DNA from 3 places in the Arthrobacter sp. FW306-06-A genome. Region 2 is predicted to be linked to each of the others. Evidence: predicted binding sites of a transcription regulator. Region 2 holds the regulator's gene; each other region holds the start of a gene.

Region 1 (9,565 bases), 1.5 Mb from region 2:
AACGTGAAAATGGCCGAAGCCGTTACGCTGGCCAAAATCGCCGGCACTGATCAGGTCGACCGGGCCCTGGGCGACGCCGCCCTGCACGGCCGGTTCGCGCACCCGGACCTCGCCTCGATCTTGAACGCCAACATCCGCCGCACTACCACCCACGCCGCCAACGAAGCCACCTCCCTCACCCAAGGAACAGGGGCGTGGGCCGCGATCGGCAACCCCGCAACCATCACCACGCCGGAGGAGGCCCGATGAGCCCCGTCACCACGACCAATACCGTGGCTCCGCCGCTACCGGCGGACCTGGAGGCCCTGATGCGGTCCCTGAAAATGCCCCACGCCCGGGCGCTGGCCCCGGACCTGATCGCGACCGCCCGCGCCCAGCGGTGGGAACCGGCCGAGGTCATCAAGGCCCTCTTCACGGAGGAAGCCGCCGGCCGGGCCCGGTCCATGCTCGCTTCCCGCCGCAAAGCAGCCGGGTTCCCGACCGGGAAGACCTTCGAGGCGTGGGACCCTGCAGCGTCCTCCATCCCGGGCCCGACCCAGCAGGCACTGCGGACCCTGGAATGGATCACCCGCAGGGAAAACTTGGTCGTCTGCGGGCCCTCGGGGACGGGGAAGACGTTCTTCCTCGAAGCCCTCGGCCAGCAGGCCGTCGAAGCCGGAATGCGGGTCGCTTGGTTCAGGCTCGAGGACCTCGGCGTCCTCATCCGCGCCCACCGAACCGATGACAGCGTCACCCGGGCCGTTGCCCGGATCCTGCGCGCCGAGCTCGTGGTCATCGATGATATTGGTCTGTTGCCCGTGGCCACGGACGCCGCCGAAGGCCTCTACCGGGTCGTGGACGCAGCCTACGAAAAACGCTCCGTCGCGATCAGCTCCAACCTCCACCCCGCCGGGTTCGATGAGCTCATGCCCAAAACCCTCGCCACCGCCACCGTTGACCGACTGCTGCACCACGCCCACGTCTGCCAGACCAGCGGCGATTCCGTCCGTCTTACCCAGGCCCTCGCCGGAAAAGGAGTGACCCGCTTGAACTGACCAACCCAACGATGGCCGACCCCGCCGAAACGAATCAGTGGGCAGATCTGTTGGCCATAACCGGGCAGTTTTACTGGCCACCAGCGGGCACATCAACTGGCCGCCCATGGGCAGAACGTAATGGCCATTGACAGGAGCGACACCCGGGGATCCATGATGACCGAAGCCGACTACCACCAGGTCGTGCACCAGCTCGAAACAGACACCACCATCCCGCCGAAAATTCGCATCGCAGGACTGTTCGTAGGCCTTTACGCCCAGCGCCTCACACACATCGCAGCACTGACCAACGCCAAGATCACCAGTAACAGCACACAAACACGGCTATGGTTCGGGTCATCACACATCCTGGCCGAACCCGTCCTGGCGGACCTGATCCACCACTACCAGCAAGAAACCCAGCGCCATACTCCCAACGCCACAGGATGGCTCTTTCCCTCCCGCAATGCCGGACAACACCTCAGTTCCTCTGCCCTGACCCGCGGCCTGTCCCGAATCGGGATAGACACCCGGCAACTGCGGGGCGCAGCGCTGACCAACCTGGCCGGGCAACTGCCCATCCAGCCCCTATGCGATCTCACCGGGCTCGGCATCGAAGCCGCCGTCAGCTGGGCCGACATCGCCGCCCGGTCCTGGAACGCCTACCCCCAACTACGCAGCGAGAACTATTCGAATAGCGCACGGATCGAATAACGCACCTGCACCAGTAGCAGGTCACGTCACCCTCGCAATAGGTGGCGATGCCAAACAGGTTGCCGACCCTGTCAGCGGTGCGGGTGACGGCGACCATGACGTAGGGCCACTGGCCAAGGTCCCAGCCGTCACAGCCCCAGCTGGAGAGCACGGCCCAGCCGTGCTCTTCGATCAGTTCCATCCAGTCGTAGCCACCGTTCATGTGGTAATCGCCCAGCACGGTCACGCCCTCGATGCTCTCCTCCGTGTCCGCGAGGGTCACGGTCTTTTTACTTACTGCGCTCATGTGGTGTTGCTCCTTCTTGCCGAGAAGTTGGGTGGGTGGGGCGACCAATGGTGACCGGCCAGCTCCCCTCTCCCCCCGTTGTTTTTGGCTGCTGGCGAAGCTTGCGGAGCTGTGCACGTGCAGGCCCGTCTACCCGCAGGGCAAGACCCGGGAAATCTTCGAAAGGAAATAAGCGACGAAGGAGCGCCGGAGAAGACTTTCCCGGGCCGCAGGCCCCGGAGGAACGAAGGGGCTAGAGGGGCCGGAACGGGCACGTACAATCCGAAGGACAGCAGCCAAAAACGTCGTAGACACACAGGTTCAGGGGGTCCGGAGCTCTGCGACGGTGCGCCCTGGACCCAACAGCCGGCCGCGCCAGCGGACGCCCAACAACTGGTTGAAGCGCAGCGCAAACCAGGGCGAGCCCCGCGAGCATGCACTGCTTCTTGAGCAGGGGTGTTGAGGTCGGGCGTAGGCTACGGCCTAGACAATTTTTGGGGGAATCAATGAACGTCGGTCCAAGCTTCGGAGTCCTGGCCGTGCTCTACATCGTCGTGATGGCCGTCCTGGTCGGCCTGGCGATCTATGTCCTGGTCCTGGTCATCACGTTTCTCCGGCTGCGGATCGCTGAGTTGAACCGGGCCGCGCCGCCGAAGGGATCCTCGGGGCAACCATGACGGAGTCCCGGCGCGTGGCGCCCGATCCCGGGTTTGTCCTGCAGTACCGGCAGGGTGCGCCGACATCGACGATCGCCGCCGCGGCCGGCGTCGCGGAAACCACCGTCCGGTACCACCTGCAGATCGCTGCGAAGGCAGACCCGGGCATCCGGGACGAACACAAAGCCGCGCTGGCCCCTGCCCCGCGGAAATCCGGGGCGGGCCTGCGGAACCTCGCCGACGTGCTGGCCTTCCATGAGGCGCATGGCCGCTTGCCGGTCAGCCACGGGAAGACGGCCCGGGAGCGCGCCCTGGCCGCGTGGCTGGCAAACCGCCGCAGGCAGGCGGCCGAGGGAACACTCTCCCCCACCTACCGGGCTGCCCTGGCGGTGATTCCCGGATGGGCCAGGCCTTCGAACCGCAAGGCCGAGGACAAGAAACGGTGGCACCAGCGGCTGGAGGAGCTCCATCGGATCAGGGCCGCCGGCGGTGACTGGCCCCGGCACCAAAAAACGGACGACCAGGTAGAACGGACCCTGGGCGTGTGGCTGCACGGGCAACGGATCGACTACCGCGCCGGAAGGTTGGACCCGGCCAAAGAGCAGAAGCTGAACATCCTCCTCCCCGGCTGGCGGGAAGGCCGGGGCCACCGCGGCGGCCGCCGAGGGACCCACTCTCGGCCGTAAGTCTCCGGAAGGCACGGCAACAGCGCCAGGCTGCGTGTCCAAAGGGTCACCGGCGGTCAAATCCGCCTAGGGTCAAGATCATGGAGCGGGATAGGTCTGGAGAGCTGGAAGGGCAAACATCGGTCAACGACCTGCTCGACGAACCCATCGGAGCCGAACCCCTCCAGATGGCCCTGCCCATCCTCGTACAGATCCGCCCCGGCGAATTCCGCCGCCTTTCCTGACACCACCCACAGCCGCTGACCACATCAGCAGGCAATCCCTTCGACGGTGAGACCGGGCACCCGGGTATCCAGCCGCCCATGTCCGGTGCGGCGGGTTGTGCACACTGGCGGGCAGGTGGAGCCCTCCGCACAGCTCAAAGCTGTCCCCACTGTGTACAACCCGCCGCGGCTTGCGCCTCCCGAAAACATCTCATGCACGAATGTCCGACCCCCGGAGTACACTGAATACTCGAACATATATTCGAAAAAAGGTGTGTTGTGGGCGTGATTGTCGGTCCCCGCGTGATAGATGCGGGCGTGTCCTTGTTGTCGGTGCTGGTCTCCCCGGTGCCGGTAGCGGCGGGCTTCCCGTCGCCGGCGCAGGACTATTTCGATGGCCGGATCGACCTGAACGCGCACTTGATCAAGGACGTCACCAGCACCTATGTGGTGCGGGTGTCCGGGGAATCGATGGAAGGCGCGGGCATCAGCGACGGGGATGAACTGATCGTGAACCGGGCGCTGGAACCGCATGACGGGTCCGTGGTCGTGGCCGTGCTGGACGGGGAACTGACAATCAAGCGGCTGAGGATCACCCCGACCGGGGTGGTGCTGCAGGCGGAAAACCCGGCGTATCCGGACATCGTGGTGCCGGCCCTGTCGGACCTGACCATCTGGGGTACCGCTATCCGCTGCCTGCACCACGTTTAGGGCCCGTGATGTCTAAGCCGGCCCTGATGCGGCACATGCCCGAGATGGGGCTTGAGGACCAATGCTCGGGAAAGTCACGCTAAGCCGGTGGGGGCCAGGTAGCCGGGGTTCTGGCCGGAGCTGCTGTTACGCCGGGCCGGGGGAGCCGCCGGCGGCTCGCCGTCCGATGCTTGTTTTGTTGAGGTGGCCGTAGATTGTGGAGCGCGGTACCTGGAGCAGGTCGGCGGCTGGACCCTACCTGACCTTCATCCACCGCGCCTCTTTGACTGGTCAGGAGTTCGCCGAGTTTCGCTGCTTCTTGACGGGGGAACCACACGGAGAACGGTCGGTCATCGCTTGTCCTCTCCAAGGTGTTTGTCCTCTCCAAGGTCACGGGCACGCCATTACCCGCGCCGTCAGCTACGAGATAGTCTGCCAGCGCCGGTTCGAGGTCCAATCCCATCAGGATGATCCCGTCACCGCCCGTGCTGTCCCATCGCTCCCCGGCATCCAGGGCTAAACGTGGGTATTCAGGGTATGGGTTGCTTGCGGCCACGCCCCCGAATACACCATAGAGAACGGGCGGGTGCTTCGGCGCTTCGAATACCGCTTGCCATGTGTATGGGACCGTCAGCGGCTCACGGCGGAGATTGACCAGCTTGCTTCATGCGACTCCCCCGGGTCGAGCCGGATCAGATCAACGCCGCTGTTAAAGGCATTCGGTGGGCATGACATTGGTTCAACAGCCAGGCCGATCCGGCTAGGGCCGTCAGGCCTGTCGGCCGTGTGCACCTGTAGCCATGGCCAGTGGCTGTCCCACGAAAGTTCGACTCCGGAACCGGAGGGATCGAACAGTTGCACCCGGGCGCGATCGTCCTCATCCCGGGAGATCCCGGTATAGGCATGGTCGAGCTGGATGTCCCCTAGCTCCCGCTCGCACCGAAAATCATTCGGTGTTCCGTCCACCGGGACTACCTCTCCCGGAACCATCCGCTCGCTGCCCACCAGCATGACCTCGGCGGCGGGGATGCGCACAGACCACTCATCAAGGGGCGCCTCTCCTGCCACGAGGTAGGGGTGAGGGCAAACTCCGTAGGGGGCCGTGCCGGTACCCCGGTTCGTTGAGCGCACGGTACCGTGAAGTCCTTCTTCATCAACCCTGTATCGGACTTCGATATAGAGGTTGAAGGGGTAGGCATCACTGCGGCTCACCTCGCAGCCCATTGACACGGAATCCTCCGTCACCTCAAGGGTTTTCCAATTCCTATTGAAAACCAGGCCGTGCAGGGCGGCGCCGTTGGCGAGATCATTTAGCGGCAGGTGCAGCTGGCGTCCCTCAGCGGTGTACTTTCCGTCGACAACCCTGTTGGGCCAGGGGGCACAGATTACTCCACGAAAGTCGGGGATCTCACCGTTCTCACCGAACGGCACGACGAGGTTCCTCCCCCGATGCCGCAGCTGCCGGAGAGCTCCTCCCCGGGTCGTGACGAGGGCCTCGTACTGGCCCCAGCGGATTTCGAAGTCCGTATCGGACACATCTCTCCCAAGGACAAATTAGTAGTGAAAAAGTGCCAGTGTTTCAGGCATGCCCTGCCCGTTACCCGCGCGGTCATGCGTCGGTATCACTGTCATTGAGTTCTCGCCGCCTGTTCGTGGCAGGATGCTCGACCGGTAACGGTTGACTTGGTGGCCCGGGTTTCTCGAGGGAAGGTTTAGGCCGTCCCGGCGGGGTCAGCGAGGAGCTGGGCAAATGCCAGCTCGGCGGCGCCAACCAATAGCAATTCGGACCCGAGGACCGCCCTTTTGATTTTGACGTCCGCTCCGAGTCCCCCGATCGTCTCCTCGGCCACGGCCGAGATAAGGCGCTCGGGGTCCAAGGAGAAGATAGATCCCAGAAACCCGCCGAGCACGATCATTTCGGGGTTGAAAATGTTGACAAAATTCGTCAGCGCCACCGCAAGGAGGTCGATCTGCCGTTCAACTTCCTCTTGTAGCTCCCGGGACGGACGCTCGGCAATGGCCCGCTCCAGCTCGTCCTGGTCCGCCCGGACACGGCCGAGGGGGGCGAGCAGCCGTTCGAGGCGGACTTCGGCATCCAAACACCCGGACCTTCCGCAATGGCACTTTTCCCCGTTGGTTCGCACCAGAGTGTGTCCGAGTTCGCCGGCAAAACCTGCAGAACCCCGCAAAGGCCTGCCTCCGGAAATGACGCCACCGCCGATGCCGCTGGCACTTCCGTTCAGATACACCACGTCCGAGACCCCCACGGCGGCCCCGTAAATACTTTCGGCGAGCGAACCCAGAGTTGCATCATTCCCGGCACGCACCGGACGGCCCAGGGCTTGCTCAAGGGAGGCCGCCAGGGGCTCATCGGCCCACTGGAGGTGCGGTGCCAGGAGTATCTGCCCGTCGGAGGATCTGACGAGTCCAGGAACGGCAAGCCCAACCCCTGTAATCCGGTCGATGGCCTCCAGGTCGGACTGCATTCCTTCTACAATCGCCCGGCTGATGTTCACTGTTTCCGTCACGGAAGGCTGTGTGGCGGCCTCATACCGGATCCTGCGATGCACGTGACCGCCGAGGCCGACAAGCCCGACGGTCACGGCATCTACATCTGGATTAATGGCTAAGGCCGCGACCTTTTCGTTGGGATGAACGAGGGGGCTTGGCCGTCCTGCGCGCCCGATGGCAGGCGGTTCTGTTTCGTAGGCAAGTCCGAGGTCGCCGAGCTCGCCGACAAGGGCGCTTATAGTTGACCGGTTCAACCCCGTCTGCTTCGTCAGGTGGGCACGCGATAGCGGTCCTTCCCTGTGGAGCAGGCCCAGAATCAACGACAGGTTGTTGCGTCTGATTGTGTCCGTGCTCTGGAGTGCCTTCGTGGTGGGTCTTTGCGCGCCCTGGAGCGGGGTCAGGTGTGGAACGGTCACTCTTTGCCTCTCGAAATTAGTTGTAGTCTCTGCTCATCGTCCTCCGGAACGGCGCTTGTTGAAAATATCGAAAGCGACGGCGAGGAGAAGCACGAGGCCCTTGATGGCCATTTGCCAGGCAGCATCGACGGAGAGAATCGACAGGCCCATATTAAGCACGCCCATGACGAGGCCTCCGATGACCGCCCCGATGATCGTGCCTATTCCGCCCTGGACTGCAGCACCACCGATGAATACGGCTGCGATGGCGTCCAGCTCATAGTTCTGCCCGGCAGAGGCGACAGCGCCGCCCGCTCTGGCCGTGCTGACAACACCCGCCAGGCCTGAGAGTACTCCGATGTTGACGAAGATGAGGAAGTTGACCCATTTTGTCTTGACGCCTGACATCTCAGCGGCAAAGAGGTTGCCGCCCATTGCGTAGATGTGGCGGCCGAACACTGTGCGGTTCAGGACGAACGTGTACACCAGGATGAGGGCCGCCAGGATGATCAGGATGATCGGCGTGCCGTTGTAGCCGGCGAGCAGCCAGGCCAGTGCCATGATGCCGATGACGGCGCCTGCGGCCTTGATGTTGAATGACGTGACGGGCTCTCTGGGCAGGTCAAGTCGTTTGAGCGTCTTCCGGGTACGGATAAGTTGGAGCACGAGGGCCGCAGAGGCGACAATCCCGATCAGGAGCGTGAGGCTGTCCTTCTTTGCGACCTCGCCAAAGATTGGAGGCAGCCAGCCTGCGCCGATGGCGGTGAACGGCGCGGGCAGTCCGTTGATGGTTCCCCCGGTCAGCAGGACAAGGGTCAGCCCGCGGAACAGCAGCATTCCCGCGAGGGTGACGATGAATGCCGGTATCTCCACGAAGGCTATCCAGAACCCCTGCCACGCGCCGATCGCTGCCCCCATAAGCAAGCCGAGAATCACCGCGGCCCACCAGGGTAATCCCCAGTTGTTCATCGCAATGGCGGTCACCGCCCCGACCATTGCCACCACGGAGCCAACTGATAGATCGATGTGTCCGGCGACGATGACGATTACCATTCCGATGGCAAGGATCAGAACGTAAGCGTTTTGTTGGATGAGGTTGTTCACGTTGCCCGGCATGAGGAGCCGGCCGTTGGTGAGGAACTGGAACAAGGCGACGATGATGACCAGCGCCGCCAGGAGTCCGTACTGGCGTAGGTTGATCGCGGCTTTTCGGGGGGAGGCCTTGGGCGTGGGCTTGAGGGTGGTGTCGGTACTCATGGTTAGTCCTTTCCAGCAGTCATGTAGTGCATCAGCACTTCCTGGTCCGCTGCTTCGCGTGGAACTTCGCCGGTGATGCGGCCTTCCGAGATCGCGTATATCCGGTCCGAAAGTCCCAAGAGTTCCGGGAGTTCTGAGGAGATGACGATGACAGCTTTTCCTTGTGCTGCGAGTTCGTTGATGATGCCGTAGATTTCGTATTTCGCCCCGACGTCGATGCCCCGGGTGGGCTCATCGAGAATGAGGATGTCGGGCCCGGAGAAGATCCATTTGCTGAGGACAACTTTTTGCTGGTTCCCGCCGGACAGTTTCCCGGTGATGGCCTCGACACCGGGGGCCTTGATATTCATCCGTTCCCGGTATGACTCGGCGACCTGGTATTCCCGGTGGCGGTCGATGACCCCCCACCGTGCCAGTTTGGACAAGGCGGCAGCTGAGACGTTCACGGTTATGTTTCCGATCAGGTTCAGGCCGTACCTTTTCCGGTCCTCTGTGGCGTAGGCGAGGCCGTTCGCTATTGCCGCTTCCACGGTGCGGACGTCTATGGGCTTCCCGTGCTTGAAAACCGTCCCGGAGATGTTTCTTCCGTACAGCCGCCCGAAGATACTCATCGCCAGCTCCGTGCGGCCGGCCCCCATCAGCCCGGCGAATCCGACGATTTCTCCTGCCCGAACATAAAAGGACGCGTCGTCCACGACACGTCGGGTGTGATCGACAGGGTGGTAAACGGTCCAGTTTTCGACCCGGAAGATCTCTTCGCTGATTTCGGGCTTCCTCGGCGGGAACATACTGGTCAGTTCCCGGCCTACCATGGACCGGATGATGCGGCCTTCGGTGCCATCGGGGCCGTGCATGTCGATCGTTTCGATCGACTTTCCGTCCCGGATGATGGTGACCCGGTCAGCGATGCTGCGTATTTCTTTGAGCTTGTGGGAAATGATGATGCTGGTTACTCCCTGTTGGCGAAGGTGTTCAAGGAGGTTGAGCAGGTGCTCGGAGTCTTCGTCATTCAGGGCCGCGGTCGGTTCGTCGAGGATGAGCAGCTTCACTCTCTTGGACAGCGCTTTGGCGATCTCCACCAGCTGCTGTTTCCCGACCCCAAGTTGGAGGACCGGGGTGGCGGGGCTTTCCCTAAGCCCTACGCGGGCAAGGAGAGCGGCCGCTTCCAGGTTCGT
Region 2 (9,565 bases):
TCCACGCCGCCGCTGCCGGTGCCCGGAAACACACCGCCATCACCGTTGATGCCCTCAATGCCGCAGCGGCCAACCTTGAGCTGGCCCTCGCCGGCGCACCCAGCGGCCTGCTTCCTAACGGCCTGAACGATGAACAGCTGGACTGCGTGGACCAGCTCCGTGAGGCCTGCCGGGCTGCACTGACCGATTCCAAAGGGGACAGCAACACCACTGCCGACGGCGGCCGGCAGCTGGCCAGGTCCCGCCTCATGCTCATCCTGGAACTGTGCGAGCGTCTGGTCGCCGCCAGGGAAAACCGGGAAGTCGTGTGGTTCTCCCGCGCCAGCACCTTTGACCCCGGCCAGGGCTACTCGCCGCCGGACGAGACTGCGCCGGTGCTGATCAACATCGCCCCATTGTCCGTCGCCGGGCGGCTGCGGGAAGGGCTCTTTGCCGACCACACTGTCGTGCTGACTTCCGCCACCCTGGCCATCGGTTCCGCTTTTGAACCTGCTGCAGGAGGACTGGGCCTTCTTGGCGACGGCGCCCCCAGCTGGACCGGCGTGGACGTCGGCTCGCCCTTCGACTACCCCAAGCAGGGCATCCTCTATGTGGCCGGGCACCTGCCCAAGCCCGGCCGCGGGGTGTCTCCGGAGGCTCTGGAGGAACTGGAAGCCCTGATTAAGGCGTCCGGCGGGGGAGCCCTTTGCCTGTTTTCCTCACGCCGGGCTGCCGAGGAGGCCGCAGACGCCCTGCGGCCCAAACTGGACGTGACCGTCCTGTGCCAAGGGGAGTCGACCATGACCGGCCTGGTCAAACAGTTCGCCGATGAGCCGGACACCTGCCTTTTCGGAACCATGTCCCTGTGGCAGGGAGTCGACGTGCCGGGCGGCTCCTGCCGGCTGGTGGTGATTGACCGTATTCCGTTCCCGCGGCCGGACGATCCACTGATGACGGCGCGTTCCCGGGCCGTGGCACAGGCCGGCGGCAACGGATTCATGTCCGTATCAGCCACCCACGCGGCCATCCGCCTGGCCCAGGGCGCCGGGCGGTTGATCAGGTCAACCGGGGATAAGGGCGTTGTGGCCGTGCTGGACTCCCGGTTGGCAACCGAGCGCTACGCCGGGTTCCTGCGGGCTGCCCTGCCGCCGTTTTGGGCCACCACGGACCGCAGCAAGGCGCTGGCAGCCCTCACCAGGCTGGGGGCGGACGCAGTCCGGTAGCCTCCTGACGACGCACCGCGGAGCTCCAGGGGCACAGCGCGCCCCTGGAGTGCCTCCGCCGGGCCCAGGACGGCCCGGACGGATTCCTGCAGCGCGGGCCGGTGCTTGTGGCGGGAGGGAGCGCGCTAGAGCGAACGCAGGACCGAGACGACTTTGCCCATGATGGTGGCATGGTCGCCCAGGATGGGTTCGTACTGCGTGTTCTGGGGGAGCAGCCAGGTATGGCCGTCTCGCTGGCGGAAGGTCTTGACGGTCGCTTCGTCGTCGAGCAGCGCAGCAACGATGTCCCCGTTGGCTGCGTCAGCCTGGCGCCGGACCACCACCCAGTCACCGTCACAAATGGCGGCGTCCACCATGGAGTCGCCGGCCACCCGCAGCATGAAGAGTTCGCCCTGGCCCACCAACTGGCGGGGGAGCGGCATGACATCCTCAACAAGCTGCTCCGCGAGGATGGGACCGCCGGCAGCGATCCGGCCCACCAGGGGAACCATTGCGGTATCGAGCGCGGTGGGCAGCTCGGTCACTGAGGCGCCTCCGCCGGCGGGTTGCGTCGCAGGGGAGTCGCCTGCGGCCTTGCCTGTACCCCCGTCCAGCGTGAGGGGCATCAGCACTTCCATGGCGCGGGGCCGCTTGGGATCGCGACGCAGGTAACCGAGTTTTTCCAGCTGGGAGAGCTGGTGGGTCACGCTGGACAGGCTTGCCAGTCCGACGGTGTCGCCGATCTCGCGCATGGAGGGCGGGTACCCGTTCTCATTGACGGAGCGCTGTATGGTTTCGAGGATTTTCTTTTGCCGGGGCGTCAAGCCTTTGGCGGTCCTCTTGGTTTGCGGGGCGGTCCTGCCCCCGGCGGCTGCTGCTGCCATATTCGCCAATGCCTTTCGCTTGCCGGCGGATCTTCCGCCCCGGTGCTGGCTTGCACGCACCGCCGGAAGGACTCCCACTGTCATTGTCAGACCCTGCTGTTCAACTTCAGGGGTGGTTGTTCTTTGGTTTCAAAGCTAGGCCAGCCACATTGCTTTTTCAAACATTTGTTCTAGCGAGTCTCGACATTGTTCGTTGATAGGTGCTAAAACTTAACAAGCCAAGTTCGAACATGTGTTCTAACCAGCGCACGCCCTATTCGAAAACGTGGCCGGAGGAAGTTCCGGACCGTCGTCTGAATGGTCGGGGCGGCCTCGGGGGAACACCCGGGCAGCACGGCAGGTCCAGGAGGGCTCAGTTCATGTCAGCTTCATCTCGTCACCACGTTTCACCTTCGTCCGCGCCCCTGCGGCTTACCCGGCGGGGGTGGATCGTCCTGATCGGCGTTCCGCTGGTACTCGTCGCTGTCTTCCTGCTGTCGCTGTCGGGGTTCTTCAACTCGCCCGCCAAGGCCTCAGACTCCGCCGCGGATTTGGCGGTGACACCGACTGTCACGGTTACCGTGCAGCCGGGCCAGTCACTGTGGACCATCGCCGGTGCTGTTGATCCGAACCGGGACGCCCGGGACGTGGTGGCAGACATCGTCCAGCTCAACAACCTCAGCGCCGGCTCAGTCCTGCCCGGGCAGCAACTGTTTGTCCCAACACACTGAAGCCCGCTGTCCACTCCAGGCATGGCGCCGGAGAAGCGGGATGTGGCACGCTGAGGGCGAACAGGAACCGTCACATTTTCCGGTCGTTGCTGCGGCAACTAAACTGTTCAGGTGAACGACCAGCTAGAGCGTCTGAACCGGCTTCCCCTCCGCAGCAACCTTCGCGGGCTCACCCCTTATGGGGCGCCCCAACTGGACGTCCCCATTCTCCTGAACGTCAATGAGAACACCCATGGCGTCCCCGCCGATGTGCGCGCCGCCATTTCCGCCGCAGTCACGGAGGCTGCCGCAGGCCTGAACCGCTACCCTGACCGGGAGTTCACTGCACTCCGGAAAGCCTTGGCGGAGTACCTCGGGCATGGGCTTGACGAAAACAACGTATGGGCAGCCAATGGCTCCAATGAGGTCCTGCAGCAGATCCTCCAGGCTTTCGGAGGCCCGGGCCGCACCGCCCTGGGCTTTCCACCCACGTACTCCATGTACCCCCTGCTGGCCAGCGGGACCGACACGCAGTACATCACCGGGGAGCGCTCCGAGGGCTACGACCTGAGCGCAGAGTCGGCCGCACGGCAGGTCAAGGAACTGCAGCCGAACATCGTGTTCCTCTGCTCGCCCAACAATCCCACGGGAACCGGGCTCGGTCTGGATGTCGTGGAGGCTGTCTACGAGGCCGGGGAGGACAGCCAGGCGATCGTGATCGTGGACGAGGCTTACCACGAGTTCGCGCACGACGGAACGCCCAGCGCGCTGACCCTGCTTCCCGGCCGGGAGCGGCTGATCGTGTCCCGCACCATGAGCAAGGCATTTGCCCTGGCCGGCGCCCGGCTTGGTTACATGGCCGCCGCGCCGGAGGTCACCGACGCCCTGCGGTTGGTGCGCCTTCCGTACCACCTCTCGGCCATCACCCAGGCCACTGCGCTTGCCGCCCTCGAACACCGCGAGGCCCTTATGGCGGACGTCCAGGACATCAAGGCCCAGCGGGACCGGATCGTGGCGGAACTGACACGGATGGGCCTGACGCCCGCGGCCTCCGACTCCAATTACGTGTTCTTCGGCGGCCTGGAAAACCCCCACCAGGTCTGGCAGGAACTGCTGGACGCCGGTGTGCTGATCCGTGACGTCGGCATCCCCGGCCACCTTCGGGTTACTGCGGGCACTGAGGCGGAAACCACAGCCTTCCTCACGTCCCTGGAACGCATCCTTGCGGGCCAGGCCGCGCTTCCCGCCTAGACTTATAGTGCGGCGTCGGCGCCTTGAACCACTTCTTCTCCCACAAAGGATCCTTTCACCATGAGTCCAACCGGATTGAATACGGCTGCGGCCAGGACCGCCCGCATGGAGCGTGCCACCAGCGAGTCCTCCGTCCTCGTGGAGATCAACCTCGACGGAACCGGAGTGTCGGATATCGATACCTCGGTGCCGTTTTACGACCACATGCTGACTGCCCTGTGCAAGCACTCCCTGATCGACATGACGGTCAAGGCCACCGGCGACACCCACATCGACGTCCACCACACCGTGGAGGACGTTGCCATCACCTTCGGCGAGGTCCTGCGCACTGCCCTTGGCAACAAGGCGGGAATCCGACGTTTCGGTGAGGCCACTGTGCCGCTTGATGAAGCGCTTGCCAACGCGGTAGTGGATGTCTCCGGCCGCCCCTACCTGGTGCACGGCGGCGAGCCGGCAGGCCAGGAGTACCACCTGATCGGCGGCCACTTCACTGGCTCCCTGACCCGCCACGTCTTCGAAGCCATCACGCTGCACGCCGGCATCTGCCTGCACATGACCGTATTGGCCGGCCGGGACCCGCACCACATCGTCGAGGCGCAGTTCAAAGCCTTCGCCCGTGCCCTGCGCGCCGCCGTCGAACCGGATCCCCGCGTCGAGGGCATCCCGTCCACCAAGGGCGCACTGTGAGCGGCCAGGTCCTTAAGGACGGGGCCATCATCGACCCCTCCGCCTCACGCAAGCTGCCTTCCCCCGAGGGCAAGCCAACTGTCACGGTTCTGGACTACGGTTCCGGGAACGTTCGGTCAGCGGTCCGCGCACTGGAACGTGCCGGCGCGGAAGTGATCCTGAGTTCCAAGCCGGAGGACGTGCTGAACGCGGACGGACTGGTGGTGCCCGGCGTCGGCGCTTTCGAGACGGTGATGCGCGAACTCAAGGCCGTGGACGGCATTCGGCTCATCGGCAGGCGCGTTGCCGGCGGCCGCCCGGTGCTGGGCATTTGCGTAGGCCTCCAAGTCCTGTTCGAGGCCGGCGTGGAGCACGGCACCGAAGCCGAAGGCATCGGCGAGTGGCCCGGAAAGGTGGAGGCCCTTCCCGCGGAAGTCGTCCCCCATATGGGCTGGAACACCGTCCAGGTCCCCGAAGGCTCCAAGCTCTTTGCCGGCGTCGAAAACGAGCGCTTCTACTTCGTGCACTCCTACGGCGTGCAGGAATGGAACTTCGACGTGATCCAGCCCCGGATGGCTCCGCCGATGGTCACCTGGTCCGAGCACGGCGCTCCCTTCATTGCGGCCGTGGAAAACGGCCCGCTCTGCGCCACCCAGTTCCACCCCGAAAAATCAGGAGACGCCGGTGCGCGTCTGCTGCGTAACTGGGTGGAAGGCCTGCGCAAACCAGCCAATGACGAATCCAGTTCCGGAGCAGCATCAGCCGACCCCGGCAGCGGCGCATAGATGTGGTCCGTACTACTGATGGGGCTCGCCGGCATCCTGATCGGTGGCGGCATCTCCTTCCGGCAGCAGCGCAAGCCGCTGTGGACCCAGGTGGCGTTCTATGTCCTGGCCGCCATGGCGCTGCTCGCCGCCTACCTGCTCACACTGCCGGCCAGCTGAGTACCCACCGGAGGGTGGGCCGCCCTGGGGAGTCCGCCCGGCACATCAGCAACGGCACGCCCCAAGCCCGCCCAATTTTCAGCCAATCGCCCTGAGCCCGAGAACCAACACCGAGGATGAGTATGACCACCGCACATGACCTGCCGGTACTTGAACTGCTGCCCGCCGTCGACGTCGTCAACGGCCAGGCCGTGCGGCTGGTCCAGGGCGAGGCCGGGAGCGAGACCAGCTACGGCACCCCCCTTGAAGCGGCACTCAACTGGCAGCAGCAGGGTGCCGAGTGGGTCCACCTGGTGGACCTGGATGCCGCTTTCGGGCGCGGATCCAACGCCGACCTCCTCCGGGAGGTGGTGGGCCGGCTGGACATCAAGGTGGAACTCTCCGGCGGCCTCCGTGACGACGAGACGCTCGAAGCAGCCCTTGACCTGGGGGTCGCACGGGTCAACCTTGGCACCGCAGCACTGGAGAACCCGGAGTGGACCGCCCGGGCCATCGAGCGCTTCGGCGACAGGATTGCCGTGGGGCTCGATGTCCGCGGCACGACCCTTGCGGGCCGCGGCTGGACCAAGGAAGGCGGGGACCTGTGGGACGTCCTGGGCCGCCTCGAAGAGGCCGGCTGCGCCCGGTACGTGGTGACCGACGTGACCAAGGACGGCACGCTGCAGGGACCGAACGTGGAACTCCTGCGCCAGATGGTGGAGAAGACCGGAAAGCCGGTGGTGGCCTCCGGCGGAATCTCCAGCCTGGACGACCTCAAGGTCCTCCGCTCGCTGGTCCCCCTGGGCGTGGAAGGCGCCATCGTGGGCAAGGCCCTGTACTCGGGAGCCTTCACGCTTCCGGAGGCCCTCGACGTCGCCGGCCGGCGCTAGGTCCGGGGCGCACTAAAGCCATGTCCAACGTCGAGGAACCGGAACGCCCTGCAGTCCGCCGGCTGCCCGGACATATTGCTGCCGCGCTGGCCGGTGCCGGCGGCGCCACGGATTCTGCGGGCCAGCCATGGGCGGGGCGGAGCCTCGCCGGCGACGACGCCAAAATCCATAACTTCGAGGACGACGACGGCACGGCCGACGCCGGCTACGTCGCCGCGGTCGCGGCGCTCCGTGAGGGACGGGGCGGTGAAGAAGCAGTCGTTTCCTCGCTGGCAACTGCGCGGGTCTTCATCCCGATCGTGGCGCAGTTGGCTGAGGAGCAAGAGACCGCTCACGGCCTGCACGCCGACAAGCAGGCGGACATGGCCCTGGTGACGCTCAAGGCAGCCGACGGGAGGACCGCGCTGCCGGCATTCACCTCGGCCGCCGCGCTGTCGGCATGGCATCCGGAGGCCAGGCCGGTAGCCGTCTACGCCGCCCGGGCGGCGCTCTCGGCAGTCGCGGAAGGAGCCGAACTCCTGGTCCTGGACCCGGGCGCCGACGTGACGTTCGTGGTGCGCAGGCCCGGCGTTTGGGCCCTCGCCAAGCAGCATGACTGGATCCCCTCCTACAGCGACGAGGAGCTCGCAGCCGAAATGGGCCGCGCGGCCTCCGGCTTTGCCGCCATCCGCCGGCTCGAGCTCCTGCCCGGCGGGGGAGTGGCCGCAAGGGCCGCCGACGGATCAGTACTCCCGGGCGGCGGTACGGGGCCGGAACTGCAGGTGGTGCTGTACCTCGAGGACGGCCTGGACGCCGCCGGTGTCCAGCAACTGGTAGCCGGCCTGCAGGCGGAGTGGTCGCGGAATGTATTGTTTGGGGAGCGCGTCGATTCGCTTGAGATCAAACTAAGGCGCGCTTCCGACTAGCCGCCAGCCGGATGGGTGATCCCCGCCGGGATTGCGGCGCACCCTGAAGGACCGCTTTCGTGAATTTCGCTCTCTACCGGGAGTTGCTCGCCATCCGGCCTATCCGCCGGCTGCTGCTGGTGGGCATGGTTGCCCGGATCCCGCACTCGGCCGCCGGCGTCCTGCTCACCCTGCACATCGTCCTCACCCTGGGCCAAGGCTATGCCGCGGCCGGCGCTGCCGCGGCCGTCATGACCATCGGCATCGCCCTCGGAGCGCCCTGGCGTGGGCGGCGTGTGGACACGGTGGGGCTGCGCACCGCGCTCATCCCCTCGGTGATCTCAGAAACTGTGATCTGGGCTGTGGTGCCGCACGTGTCCTACCAATGGCTCCTTCCGCTGGTCTTCGTGGGCGGCCTGCTCACGCTGCCCATCTTCAGCGTGGTCCGGCAGTCCCTTGGTGTCCTGGCCGAGGGCGACCAGCGCCGCACCGCCTTCGCCCTCGATGCCATCACCACCGAAATGGTGTTCATGATCGGCCCGGCCGCCGGCGCGGTTGTAGCCACCAGCGGCTTCACCACTGCCGGCCTCACGGTCGTGGGCGTGGCAACGTCCCTTGCCGGGCTGTTCCTCATGTGGTTCAACCCGCCCACCCGCAGCCAGGGACTGACAGTCGAATGCGCGGAGGATGAGCAGCACGCCGCCGAAGTAGCGGTCGTGTCCACGGCTCCGGCCCATGTACAGGAAGCCGCCGCGGAGCTGGCCCCCGCCGGAGCTGCCACCAGCGCCGCACAGGGCCTGAGGAGAAGGCTGGCGGGTGGCTTCTCATGGTTCACCGCCACGGTCGCGGCACTCTTCGCCGTGGCCGCCGGCGCCGGAATGGTCCTCAGCGGCACCGACGTCGGCATCGTCGCAGCGCTGGAAATCGGCGGACACCAACGTGAAATCGGCATCGTGTTCGTCTTCTGGTGCGCCGCTTCGGTGGTGGGCGGCTTGATTTACGGCGCCATGCACCGGCCCATCCCGCCGATCTTCCTGCTGCTGGGCATGGCCGCCCTGACCCTGCCCATGGCTTTCGCGCACGACACCTGGACGCTGGCCTTCGTCTCCGTCCTGCCGGGCCTGCTGTGCGCCCCCGTGCTCTCCGCAGCCTCCGAAAAGGTGGCGGACCTGGTGTCGGAGGAGCGGCGCGGGGAGGCCATGGGCTGGTACGGGTCGGCCCTGACCGCCGGCGTTGCCCTGGGTTCCCCGCTGGCCGGAGTGTTCATCGATGCCATGGGGCCCTCCGGAGGTTTCGTGTCCGTCGGCGCCGCGGGCGTGGTGCTGTGCCTGGTGGGCCTGGCGCTCCAACAGCGCCGTCGCAGGGCTGCTGCCTAAGCAGTGCCCTTTCATCGATTGCTGCGTAGTTGTCCTTTTGGCCCCTCCAAACGGCAGTTACGGAGCAATGGGTGGTGTTAAAGCGCGACGGCGGGACGACCTTCAAGAGGCCGTCCCGCCGTCGGGCGTTGCTTGGGGGAGTTCTTCCTTAGTTCACTGCCCCGGTGTACTTTTCACCGGGGCCCTTGCCCGGAGCGTCCGGAATCAGCGACTCTTCGCGGAAGGCCAGCTGGAGGGAACGCAGGCCGTCGCGCAAGGGACCGGCGTGCTGGGAGCCGATTTCGGGGGCGGCGGCGGTGACAAGGCCGGCCAGTGCCGTGATCAATTTCCGGGCCTCGTCCAGGTCCTTCAACTCGGCTGCGTTGTCTTCCTCGGCCAGGCCAAGCTTTACCGCGGCGGCGCTCATCAGGTGAACTGCGGCCGTGGTGATGACCTCGATGGCGGGAACTTCCGAGATGTCCCGGATCTGTTGGGAAACGTCTGCGCCTGCGTCGCCGGGTTCGAAGACGTACGAATTACTGTCTGAGGTGCTCATACTGGTAAGCTTGACACAGACCGACTGGATGTCGTTATTTCAGGGATTGTCCCAAACAATCAGGTTCCCACAGCGTTTTCGGGCGTTGGCGGGAATTTTTTCTGTAGAATGGCATGCAGTTTGCAAGCGGAGTTCTCTCCCACCCGCGTCAGCCGCTGTCCCAGGCGTTCCATTGGAACGTGCAGGGGACGCAAGGTTGCCGGGTACCTGGTTGGGCATGGGCCGGCATTTGCCGGGACTGTGCATGTGCGGCCCCTTCACGGGGTTGCTTAGCCAACCTCTTTGA
Region 3 (9,565 bases), 720 kb from region 2:
CCGCAAGGTGGCCGGCTGGCTCAGCCACATCCGGCTCGTATCCCGCAGGGCCGACATGCCGGCCCTGGTGGAGGAATTCGCCCAGACCAGCCTCCTGGAAATCGACTACCTGCACGAGGCCGTGAATGCAGAGCGTTTCGCCGCCGATTTCGCCGGCGATGACCGCGTGGAGGTTCCTGGCGTGGTGTGGGAGCGGACCACCCGCCGCGTGCTGACCCTCGAGGACGTCACGGCCATCAAGATCACCGACGTCCGGGCGCTCCGCGCCGCCGGCATCGACCCCGCCGAGGTTGCGCCGGTGTTCGCCTCCATCATGTTCGACCAGCTCTTCACCAACGGCTTCTTCCACGCCGACCCGCACCCGGGAAACATCTTCGTCACCCCGGTCCCGCCAGGCACCGGGGAGCATCCCTGGAAGCTGACCTTCATCGACTTCGGCATGATGGGGGAAGTAACAGCCTCAACCCGCAGCGGGCTGCGGAAGCTGCTCATCGCGGCGGCCGCGCGCGACGGCAAAGGACTTGTGGCGGCCATCAACGACGTGGGCGTCCTGATGCCGTCAGCGGACAGCGTGGGCCTGGAACGGGCCATGACGCAGCTCTTTGCCCGTTTCGGCGGCATGGGGTTTGCCGAACTGCGTGAGGTGGACCCGCGGGAGTTCCGGGACTTCGCCGTGGAGTTCGGTGACGTGGTCCGCTCGCTGCCGTTCCAGCTGCCGGAGAACTTCCTGCTGATCATCCGTGCCATGTCCCTGACGTCGGGGGTGTGCAGTGCCCTCGACGAGCGGTTCAACCTGTGGGACTCGGTGGAACCCTACGCAGCACAGCTGCTGCGGGACGAGCGCGGCAACGTGGTGCAGGATGTGGCCCGGCAGGCCATCGATGCCGCCGCCGTGGCCTTCCGCCTGCCAGGCCGGCTTGACGCGTTGGCCGGCCGGCTCGAAGAGGGATCACTGGAGGTGGCCGTTCCCCGGCTGGAGCGGCAGGGGGCCCGGCTGGAAAGGGCCGTGCGCCGCTCGGCCTCCGCCGTGGTCTTCGGCGCCGTGCTGATCGCCGGCGCCATCGCCCGCGCCGACGACCTGGTACTGGGCAACGTGCTGATGGCAGCATCGGCAGTTCCACTGCTGCACGCACTGTGGGTGGGGCGCCGGGGGCGTTAAGTCGCGTGCCGCCGTCGGGCGTACCCTAGGGATGGCCCGTCCGGCCGCTGCCAATGAACCTGTCGCCACCAATACCCGTCGACGCCAAAGCCCAGGGAGCTTCGCCATGCACCATACCGCTACCGGACTCCGCCCGCTCACCGTGGTGCGGCAGGACGTGTCCCTCGGCGCGGGCCGCGACCTCGAATTTGGCCTGGAACTGTTGGCCAGGGCCAGGAGTGGCGGGATAGGGCCCACCCTGCGGCTGTACCGACCAGCTCCCACTGTGGCGTTCGGGCAGCGGGACACCCGGCTGCCGGGTTTCGACGCGGCCGCCCGCGCCTGCCGGGAGAACGGCTTTGAGCCCCTGGTCCGCAGGGCAGGCGGACGCGCTGCCGCATACCACCAGGGCACGCTGGTGGTGGACCATATCGAACCGGATGCGGATGCCGTCGCGGGCTCCAAGGCACGGTTCGGCTACTTCGGCGAACTCTTTGCGACGGCCTTGCGCAGCGTGGGGGTGCAGGCGGCTGTGGGCGAGATCCCGGGGGAGTACTGCCCCGGTGAGTTCAGCGTGCACGGCACCGACCCGCAGGACAGCTCGCGGCGGCTGAAGCTGGTGGGGACTGCCCAGCGGGTGGTCTCCGGCGGGTGGCTGTTCAGCTCCGTGATTGTGGTGGAGGACTCAGCCCCTATCCGTAAGGTCCTCACGGACAGCTACGCGGCGCTGGGCCTGGACTGGGACCCTGCCACCGCCGGTGCAGCCAATGACCTGGTCCCCGGCCTGGACGTGGCAGCCGTTGAGCAGGCCCTGCTGGAAACGTATGCGGGCCATGCCGTCCTGGAATCTGCTTCATTCAGCAGCCTGGGGGCATGACCCGCAAACAGTGGTGCGGCCGGCGCCGCATGGGATGGTGGCCGGATCAGGCGGCCAGGCGGCTCTTGACCTCGGCAGCCGACGGGTTGGTGGCTGCGGTGCCGTCCGGGAAGAGGACGGTGGGAACGGTCCGGTTGCCGCCGTTCAGCTGCTCCACGAGCTCGGCGGTACCCTCCACCTCTTCGATGTTGATTTCGTTGTAGCCGATGCCCTGCGCATCGAGCTGCTTCTTCAGCCGGTTGCAGTAGCCGCACCAGGTGGTGGAAAACATGGTGATGGTGCCGGATTCGGGAGTGAAGTCCACAGGGAGCTCCTATACGTCGCTTGGAAGGTTTCCTTACATTCAACCGTAGCGCGGCGGCCGGTATTCCCCGGTACGGCATTGCGTGGGCGGGGCTGGATGACAGTTTGTGGCGGGCGGTGGCAAGGTGGTGCCATGTGTGGACGCTACGTAATGGCCCGTGCCGTGGGGGACCTCCTGGCTGAGTTCGACGCCGAGCTGGAGGACGAGGTGAGCGTTCCGCCGTCGTGGAATGTAGCTCCCACCGACGCCGTCCCCATCGTGCTGGAGCGCCTGAAGGAGGACAACGCCGGGCCCAGGCAGGTGCGCCAGCTGCACGTGGCACGCTGGGGCCTGGTCCCGTCCTGGGCGAAGGACCTGAAAATCGGGTCCAGCATGATCAATGCCCGCAGCGAATCGGTGCTGGAGAAACCGGCATTCCGGAAAGCCGTAAAGTCACGGCGCTGCGCAGTCCCGGCGGACGGCTACTACGAATGGAAGCAGGGCCCCGGGAAGTCCAAGCAGCCGTATTACGTGCACCCGGTCCAGGGCAATGGGCTGGTTTTCGCCGGCCTCTACGAATGGTGGAAGGACCTGTCCGTGCCTGTAGGGCAGCCGGGGCGGTGGCTGCTGTCCACGTCCATCCTCACCGCTGACACGCCTCCGCCGGGGACGGAATCCACCATCTTTGGGAAGCTGGCGGAACTGCACGACAGGGTGCCCCTGCCCATGGACAAGGCCACGATGGAAGCCTGGCTGGACCCCCGGGCCGATGACGCAGCCGGGCTGGTGGACCTGGTGCGGTCACGGGTCAAGGATGCCGCCGCTGACTGGCAGGTGGATTCGGTGGGCAAGGACGTGGGCAATGTCCGGAACAACGGCCCGGAACTGATCCGCCCGGCGGAGGCACTGTTCCAGCAGCCCCTCTGAAGGTGCCCGGCCTTCACACCGTGACGGTGCCGGCGTCGTCCACTGCCCAGGTGGGGTTGTAGGCCACTTCCCAGCGGAAGCCGTCGGGGTCGGCGAAGTAGCCCGTGTAGCCGCCCCAGGGCTGGGTGACCGGCTCGGCGATGATGGCAGCGCCCGCCCCCGCCGCCTCCTCCAGGACCCTGTCCACATCCGCCGGGCTTTCCACGTTGTGGCTGAGGGTGATGCAGGGGATGCCAGTCGGCGGATTGGTGCCGGCTTCGGCCTGCATCTGGCGTGCGTCCCACAGGGAGAGCACCAGGCCGTGGTTCACCTGGATGAACAGCACCTCCCCTGCAACCTCCCGGTGGACCGGCCAGCCAAGGCCGTCAATATAGAAGGCGCGTGAATCCGCAACGTTGCGGACACCGAGGGAGATAAAGTCGACTCTGGGCTCCATGCTTCGATACTGTCAGACGATGGCGACAATTCAAGGAAACGATAGGGATGCCCGGGCCGACAAGGAACAGCTCGCGGCGGTCCGGATTGCCGTTGACGAGGTGGATGAGCAGATTGTCACCCTCATCGCCCGCCGTGAACGGCTGATCAGGATCGCCGGAACCCTCAAGGGTGATGACGCCGAGGTGCGCGCCCCGGGCCGGGTGGAGCGCATTATCGAGCACGTGCGCTCAGCGGCTGAGAAAAAGGACATTGACCCTGACATTGTGGAGTCAACGTACCGGGCCATGATCTCCGCGTTCATCGAACTTGAACTGCGGATCCACAAAGAAAACAGCTGACTTTAAAGTGTTGGTGGAGGTGGCCTACAGGGCCTCCTCCACCGGAACGCCGTGCTGGAACTCCCGTCCGTCCGCCTCGCTGAAGGCGGAAATGACGTGCCCCTGTCCCAGCCCGTTGAGGGCTGACAGGGGAAAGCTCCCGGTAATGGTGTTATCCGAGTGGGACACCCCGGACAGGTCGTAATCCTCCTCGACGCCCTGGTCCCGGTTGAACGAGTAGCAGGCGATTGCCTTCCCGTTCATGAACTCAATGCACAGCCGCCGCTGGAATGAATAGTCCGGCGAGGCCCCCATCAACCCCACCACGTAGGCGCCGGATTCCGGAATGGCGCCGTCGATATCGAACGTGGCAAGGATCGTGGAATCCTGGGCCTTGATGCTTGCCTGCTTGAGGAGTGCGTCATCGGTACTCATGCCAACATCCTGCTCCCTGCCGCACGCTCCGTCCACCCCCGCCTATGTTTTGCTCCCGACGCGGCGTAGACTGGCATTATTCGAATACATGTTCGAATAACGATTCCAGTTTTACCGTCCGGGGAGGCGCCATGGGCATGTTCAGCGAGTCCGTTGACGTGGTGTGCTCCGCTGCAGGCCAACCGGAATCCCTCACCTGGGCAGGAAAGTCTTACGCAGTCTGTGCCGAACCTGTCCGGTGGTTTGAACGCCGTCAATGGTGGGCGGAGGACGCCAGGGCTCCCTTGGGAAGCGGGCAGGGCGTGGTGGACCATGAAATCTGGCGCATCCAGGTGCTGCCCGTCCGGAAGCCATCCTGTTCCGGGGAATCCGGAGAATCTGACGGCACAGAACCCCTCACCCTTGACCTGTCCCGCCACATCCGCAGCGGCCGGTGGCGGCTGCTGCGGATCCATGACGCACTGCGCCCCAGAACTGCTTGAAACAGAACAGCATGAGCTTCACCCACCTTCACGTGTCCACAGCATTCAGCGCCCACTACGGCGTCTCCTGGCCGGAGGAACTGGCCGTGGCAGCCGCCGCTGACGGGGCCACTGCCCTGGCCTGCACCGACAGGGACGGCCTGTACGGCACCATCAAGCACCTCAAGGCCTGCATGGCAGCCGGCATCGATCCCATCGTCGGAGTGGATTTGGCAGTCTTTGACGACGACGGCGATCACCGCACGCAGGTATCCGGCAGGGTGGTGGTGCTGGCCAGGGGCAACAACAACGGAGCCGGATACCGTGCGCTCTGCCGGCTGGTCTCCGACGCCCACGCCAGGACTTCCGGGAAAGCCGGGGGAGCAGTGCCCGCGGCAGTCACCCGCGCCGAACTCGCCTCCCGCACCTTGGACCCCCAAACCCTCAAACCCGTGCTGACCGTCCTGCTCGGCCCCGACTCCGACGTCGGAAGGTCCATGGGCGGGCGTCGCTACCTGCGCCCCCGGACCTTGTTCAAGCAATGGATCGATGCCATGCCCGCGGGAACGGTCGTAGCGGAAATCGTCTCCCAGCTCAGCGCCCCGGGTACCCCGTTCAGCACGGCCCATGCTGTCCGCATGCTCAGGCTTGCCGAGGAACACCATGTACCCGCCATCCTCACCAATTCCGTCCGCTACTGCGCCGCCGATGGAGCCCCCACTGCCGACGTCCTGGACTCAGCCAGGACCCTGAAGTCCCTGCCGGAACTGGCAGGGGAGCCGCTCCTGCAGCCAACCGGACAGGGGTGGCTGAAATCCGGGGAGCAGATGCTAGCCCTGGGAAAGGAGATCATTTCCGCTGCCGGTTATGGCGCCGCGGACCTCAAACAGCTGATGGCCCAGACCGAGGCGCTCGCCGACCTCTGCAGGATTGACCCCACCGCCGATATGGGGTGGAAGCAGCCGGTGGTCCCGGAAGCATCAGTCATTGGCATCAACCAGGATCCGCACGCCGAACTTCTCCAGCGCTGCCATGCAGGAATCGGGAGGCGGTTCCCCGGTGTCAGCGGCAAGGCTGAGAAGGACATGCTGCTTCGGCTAGACCATGAACTCAGGATCATCAGCAACCTCGGTTTCTCCTCCTACTTCCTGACAGTGGCGGAGGTGTCGCGGATGATCCAGGACATGGGGGTCAGGGCGGCCGCCAGGGGGTCGGGAGCCTCCAGCCTGGTCAACTACCTGATTGACGTCAGCCATGTGAATCCCCTCCAGCACGACCTCATTTTCGAACGGTTCCTTTCCAACGACCGCGCCACCCTTCCGGACATCGACATCGACGTCGAAAGCGCAGAACGGCACAACGTCTACCGGCGGATCTTCGAACGGTTCGGGTCCGAGCGGGTCACCCTCATGAGTATGCAGAACGGGTACCGGGCACGGGGGGCAGTGCGCGACGCCGGGCTGGCGCTGGGGATGGACGACGGCGAGGTGGGGGAGATCGCCAAGCAGCTGTGGCGGTTCTCGGCGCGCAAGTTCCGTGAGGCGCTGCAGGAGAAGCCCGAGCTGCGGGAGTTTGCCGGCAGGGTTGAACAGCGCGATGCCGATGGCAACCAGCAGCTTGACCTGCTGGTGGACCTGACCGAACGCCTGGACCGGCTTCCCCGCCACATCTCAATGCACCCGTGCGGCGTGATCCTGGGCGATGCAACGCTCCTGGACCGCACCCCGGTCCAGCCAAGCGGGCTTGGCCTGCCCATGAGCCAATTCGACAAACACGACATGGACCCCATGGGCATGCTCAAACTCGATGTCCTGGGTGTCCGCATGCAAAGCGCCATGGCTTTCGCTGTCAGGGAGATCATTCGCATCCACCCCACCAAGAAGGAAGTGGTGGCAGCGGGCCGGCACCCACTGGGACCTGACGGCACCGGGCCGGACTACATTGCCGGAGATGGCCGAATCGACCTGAACGCCGTCCCCCTGGACGATGAACCAACCTACGAACTGATCAGGAGCACGCACACCCTGGGCTGCTTCCAGATTGAATCCCCCGGGCAGCGGGAACTGATCGGCAAGATGGCGCCCCGTGAATTCAACGACCTCATCATTGATATCTCCCTGTTCCGCCCAGGACCGATGAAATCAGATATGGTGCGGCCCTTCCTGGAACACCGCCACGGTTTTGCCCCTGAGGTGTATCCGCACCCGGACCTCAAACCCGTGCTGCAGGAAACCCACGGGGTCACGGTCTTCCACGAACAGATCCTGAAAACCCTCAACATCATGACCGGTTGCGGGCTTGCCAAGGCCGACGAGTTCCGCAGGGCGTTGAGCAACGAGGTCGGGGAAGCGCAGGTAGAGGAATACTTCCGGCGCCACGCCAAGGCCAGGGGATATACCCCCAAGGTAGTGGAAAAGGTATGGGGGACGTTAAAGTCCTTTGCCAGTTTCGGCTTCTGCAAAGCCCATGGCGCTGCTTTCGCCGTTCCCACCTACCAGTCCGCCTGGCTGAAGGCACACCATCCCGAAGCCTTCCTGGCGGGCCTGTGGGAGCACGATCCCGGAATGTATCCCAAACGGCTTTTGGTTTCCGAAGCCCGGCGGCTGGGCATCCCCATCCTTCCCCTGGACATCAACAGGAGCAAAGCCGAATACAGGGTGGAGCGGATCGAATCCGGCAAGGACACCGGAAAGCTGGGAATCCGGCTCAGCCTGAACGGGATCTACGGACTGTCTGCGGCCGAATTGAAACGGATCGTCGCCGGACAGCCCTATGACTCGCTGGCCGACCTCCGGGCGCGCTCGCGGCTCAGCAAGCCCAGCATCCGGCGCCTGGCCCAGCTGGGTGCCTTCGATTCCCTGCATCGGGAAGCAGGTGGCCCGGCCAACCGCGCGGACCTGGTGCACCATCTGCAGCAGCTCCAAACCGCCAACGGAACGCGCAAAGGCCTGGAGGTGCTGGAAGGGCAGCTGGCACTTCCCCTGGGCGACATCGAACTGCGGAACATCAAGCCGGGGCTTCCCGCCCCCACCCTGGTGGAAAACGTCAGGGCAGAACTGGACCTTATGGCCGTCGATGTCAGCACCCACCTGATGGACAGCCACCGGCCGCTGCTGAAAAAGCTGGGCGTCACCACAGCGGATAAGCTCCTCAGCCTGCGCAACGGCACTGAAGTGCTGGTGGCAGGAGTGCGCGTGGCCACCCAAACGCCACCCATGCGCGGCGGCAGGAGGGTGGTGTTCATCAGCATTGACGACGGCACCGGCTGCGTGGATTCTGTCTTCTTCCACGAAGCCCAGGAAAGCGCCGGCCCGCTCCTGTTCGGCACCCGCCTGCTGCTGATCCGCGGCACCACCCGCAGGACCGGACCCCGGGGCATCAGCATCAGCGCGAGCATGGCGTGGGACCTGAGCCGGACGGACACCTTGCCCTTCCCGGAAAACACGACGGCGGGCGGCGGGGACGTGCCCCATCCCCTGGATGGCATCATCAGGACACTGGCGATCACCGGTTTCAACGGGTGAGCCTGCAGTTTTTGTCCGCTGCACCTGCCGTGCGCCGCGTTGGTCGGCCCTGACCGGAACCGATAGCATTGACGGTGGCTGGCTGTGGTCCCCGTATGCCACAAGCTATGAAGCCTCAACTTTGAATAGGAGACACCCGTGTCAGATGCCCAGCAGATCACCCTTCTCGTCGATGGCGAAGAGACCAAGGTGACTACCGGGACAACCGGTGCGGAACTCTTCTTTGAGCGCCGTGACGTTGTCGTTGCCCGCGTTAACGGCGAACTGAAGGACCTGGACCAGGAACTTCCCGAAGGCGCCGAGGTGGAGGGTGTCACCATTGATTCCCCCGACGGCATGAACGTCCTGCGCCACTCCACGGCCCACGTCATGGCCCAGGCCGTGCAGCAGCTGCGTCCCGACGCCAAGCTCGGCATCGGCCCCTACATCACCGACGGCTTCTACTTCGACTTCGACGTTGCCGAGCCGTTCACCCCCGAGGACCTCAAAACCCTCGAAAAGATGATGCAGAAGATCATCAACCAGAACCAGAAGTTTGTCCGCCGCGTCGTCACCGAGGACCAGGCACGCGAAGCGATGAAAAACGAGCCCTACAAGCTCGAACTGCTGGGCAGGAAGAACGACGCCGCCGAGGCCGGGGAAGGCGTAAACGTCGAGGTCGGTGCCGGCGACATCACCATCTACGACAACGTAGAACGCAAGGAAGGCACCACCGTCTGGTGCGACCTCTGCCGCGGCCCGCATCTGCCCAATACCAAGCTCATCTCCAACGCCTTCGCCCTGACCCGCTCGTCGTCGGCCTACTGGCTGGGCAACCAGAAGAACCAGCAGCTGCAGCGCATCTACGGCACCGCCTGGCCCACAAAGGAAGCGCTGAAGGCCTACCAGGAACGCATCGCCGAGGCCGAACGCCGCGACCACCGCAAGCTGGGCTCCGAACTGGACCTGTTTTCCTTCCCTGACGAACTGGGCTCCGGCCTGCCCGTCTTCCATCCCAAGGGCGGCATCATCCGCAAGGAGATGGAGGACTACTCCCGCCAGCGCCACGTCGAGGCCGGCTACGAGTTCGTCTACACCCCGCACATCACCAAGGGGCACCTGTACGAAGTCTCAGGCCACCTGGACTGGTACAAGGACGGCATGTTCCCCGCCATGCACGTGGACG

The links. The regulator LexA, encoded in region 2, represses DNA repair genes until DNA is damaged. The targets are predictions, from matches to a motif close to TCGAACANNTGTTCGA.
Region 1: a site for LexA is predicted at 3,788-3,803, ahead of LFT49_RS01110 (LexA family protein). Genes of this name have one in related genera too.
Region 3: a site for LexA is predicted at 4,496-4,511, ahead of LFT49_RS11335 (DUF6504 family protein). Genes of this name have one in related genera too.

Annotation. Positions count from the first base shown of each region.
Region 1 covers NZ_CP084552.1:217,361-226,925, reverse strand. Annotated here, with positions in the region: gene istA (IS21 family transposase) at 1-249, shown strand, start outside; gene istB (IS21-like element helper ATPase IstB) at 246-1,034, shown strand; gene LFT49_RS01130 (hypothetical protein) at 1,155-1,727, shown strand; partial or broken gene LFT49_RS22670 (hypothetical protein) at 1,720-2,013, opposite strand; gene LFT49_RS01125 (hypothetical protein) at 2,499-2,669, shown strand; gene LFT49_RS01120 (helicase associated domain-containing protein) at 2,666-3,334, shown strand; gene LFT49_RS01115 (hypothetical protein) at 3,415-3,558, shown strand; gene LFT49_RS01110 (LexA family protein) at 3,817-4,248, shown strand; gene LFT49_RS01105 (aldose 1-epimerase family protein) at 4,858-5,763, opposite strand; gene LFT49_RS01100 (ROK family transcriptional regulator) at 5,940-7,154, opposite strand; gene mmsB (multiple monosaccharide ABC transporter permease) at 7,188-8,390, opposite strand; gene mmsA (multiple monosaccharide ABC transporter ATP-binding protein) at 8,393-9,565, opposite strand, start outside.
Region 2 covers NZ_CP084552.1:1,750,847-1,760,411, forward strand. Annotated here, with positions in the region: gene LFT49_RS08025 (ATP-dependent DNA helicase) at 1-1,202, shown strand, start outside; gene lexA (transcriptional repressor LexA) at 1,328-2,065, opposite strand; gene LFT49_RS08035 (LysM peptidoglycan-binding domain-containing protein) at 2,425-2,775, shown strand; gene LFT49_RS08040 (histidinol-phosphate transaminase) at 2,887-4,005, shown strand; gene hisB (imidazoleglycerol-phosphate dehydratase HisB) at 4,066-4,692, shown strand; gene hisH (imidazole glycerol phosphate synthase subunit HisH) at 4,689-5,456, shown strand; gene LFT49_RS08055 (hypothetical protein) at 5,457-5,615, shown strand; gene priA (bifunctional 1-(5-phosphoribosyl)-5-((5-phosphoribosylamino)methylideneamino)imidazole-4-carboxamide isomerase/phosphoribosylanthranilate isomerase PriA) at 5,738-6,484, shown strand; gene LFT49_RS08065 (SseB family protein) at 6,505-7,389, shown strand; gene LFT49_RS08070 (MFS transporter) at 7,449-8,744, shown strand; gene LFT49_RS08075 (DUF1844 domain-containing protein) at 8,893-9,279, opposite strand.
Region 3 covers NZ_CP084552.1:2,467,147-2,476,711, reverse strand. Annotated here, with positions in the region: gene LFT49_RS11370 (ABC1 kinase family protein) at 1-1,159, shown strand, start outside; gene LFT49_RS11365 (lipoate--protein ligase family protein) at 1,266-2,015, shown strand; gene LFT49_RS11360 (mycoredoxin) at 2,062-2,319, opposite strand; gene LFT49_RS11355 (SOS response-associated peptidase) at 2,470-3,225, shown strand; gene LFT49_RS11350 (VOC family protein) at 3,239-3,661, opposite strand; gene LFT49_RS11345 (chorismate mutase) at 3,681-4,001, shown strand; gene LFT49_RS11340 (hypothetical protein) at 4,026-4,415, opposite strand; gene LFT49_RS11335 (DUF6504 family protein) at 4,547-4,897, shown strand; gene LFT49_RS11330 (DNA polymerase III subunit alpha) at 4,909-8,400, shown strand; gene thrS (threonine--tRNA ligase) at 8,539-9,565, shown strand, end outside.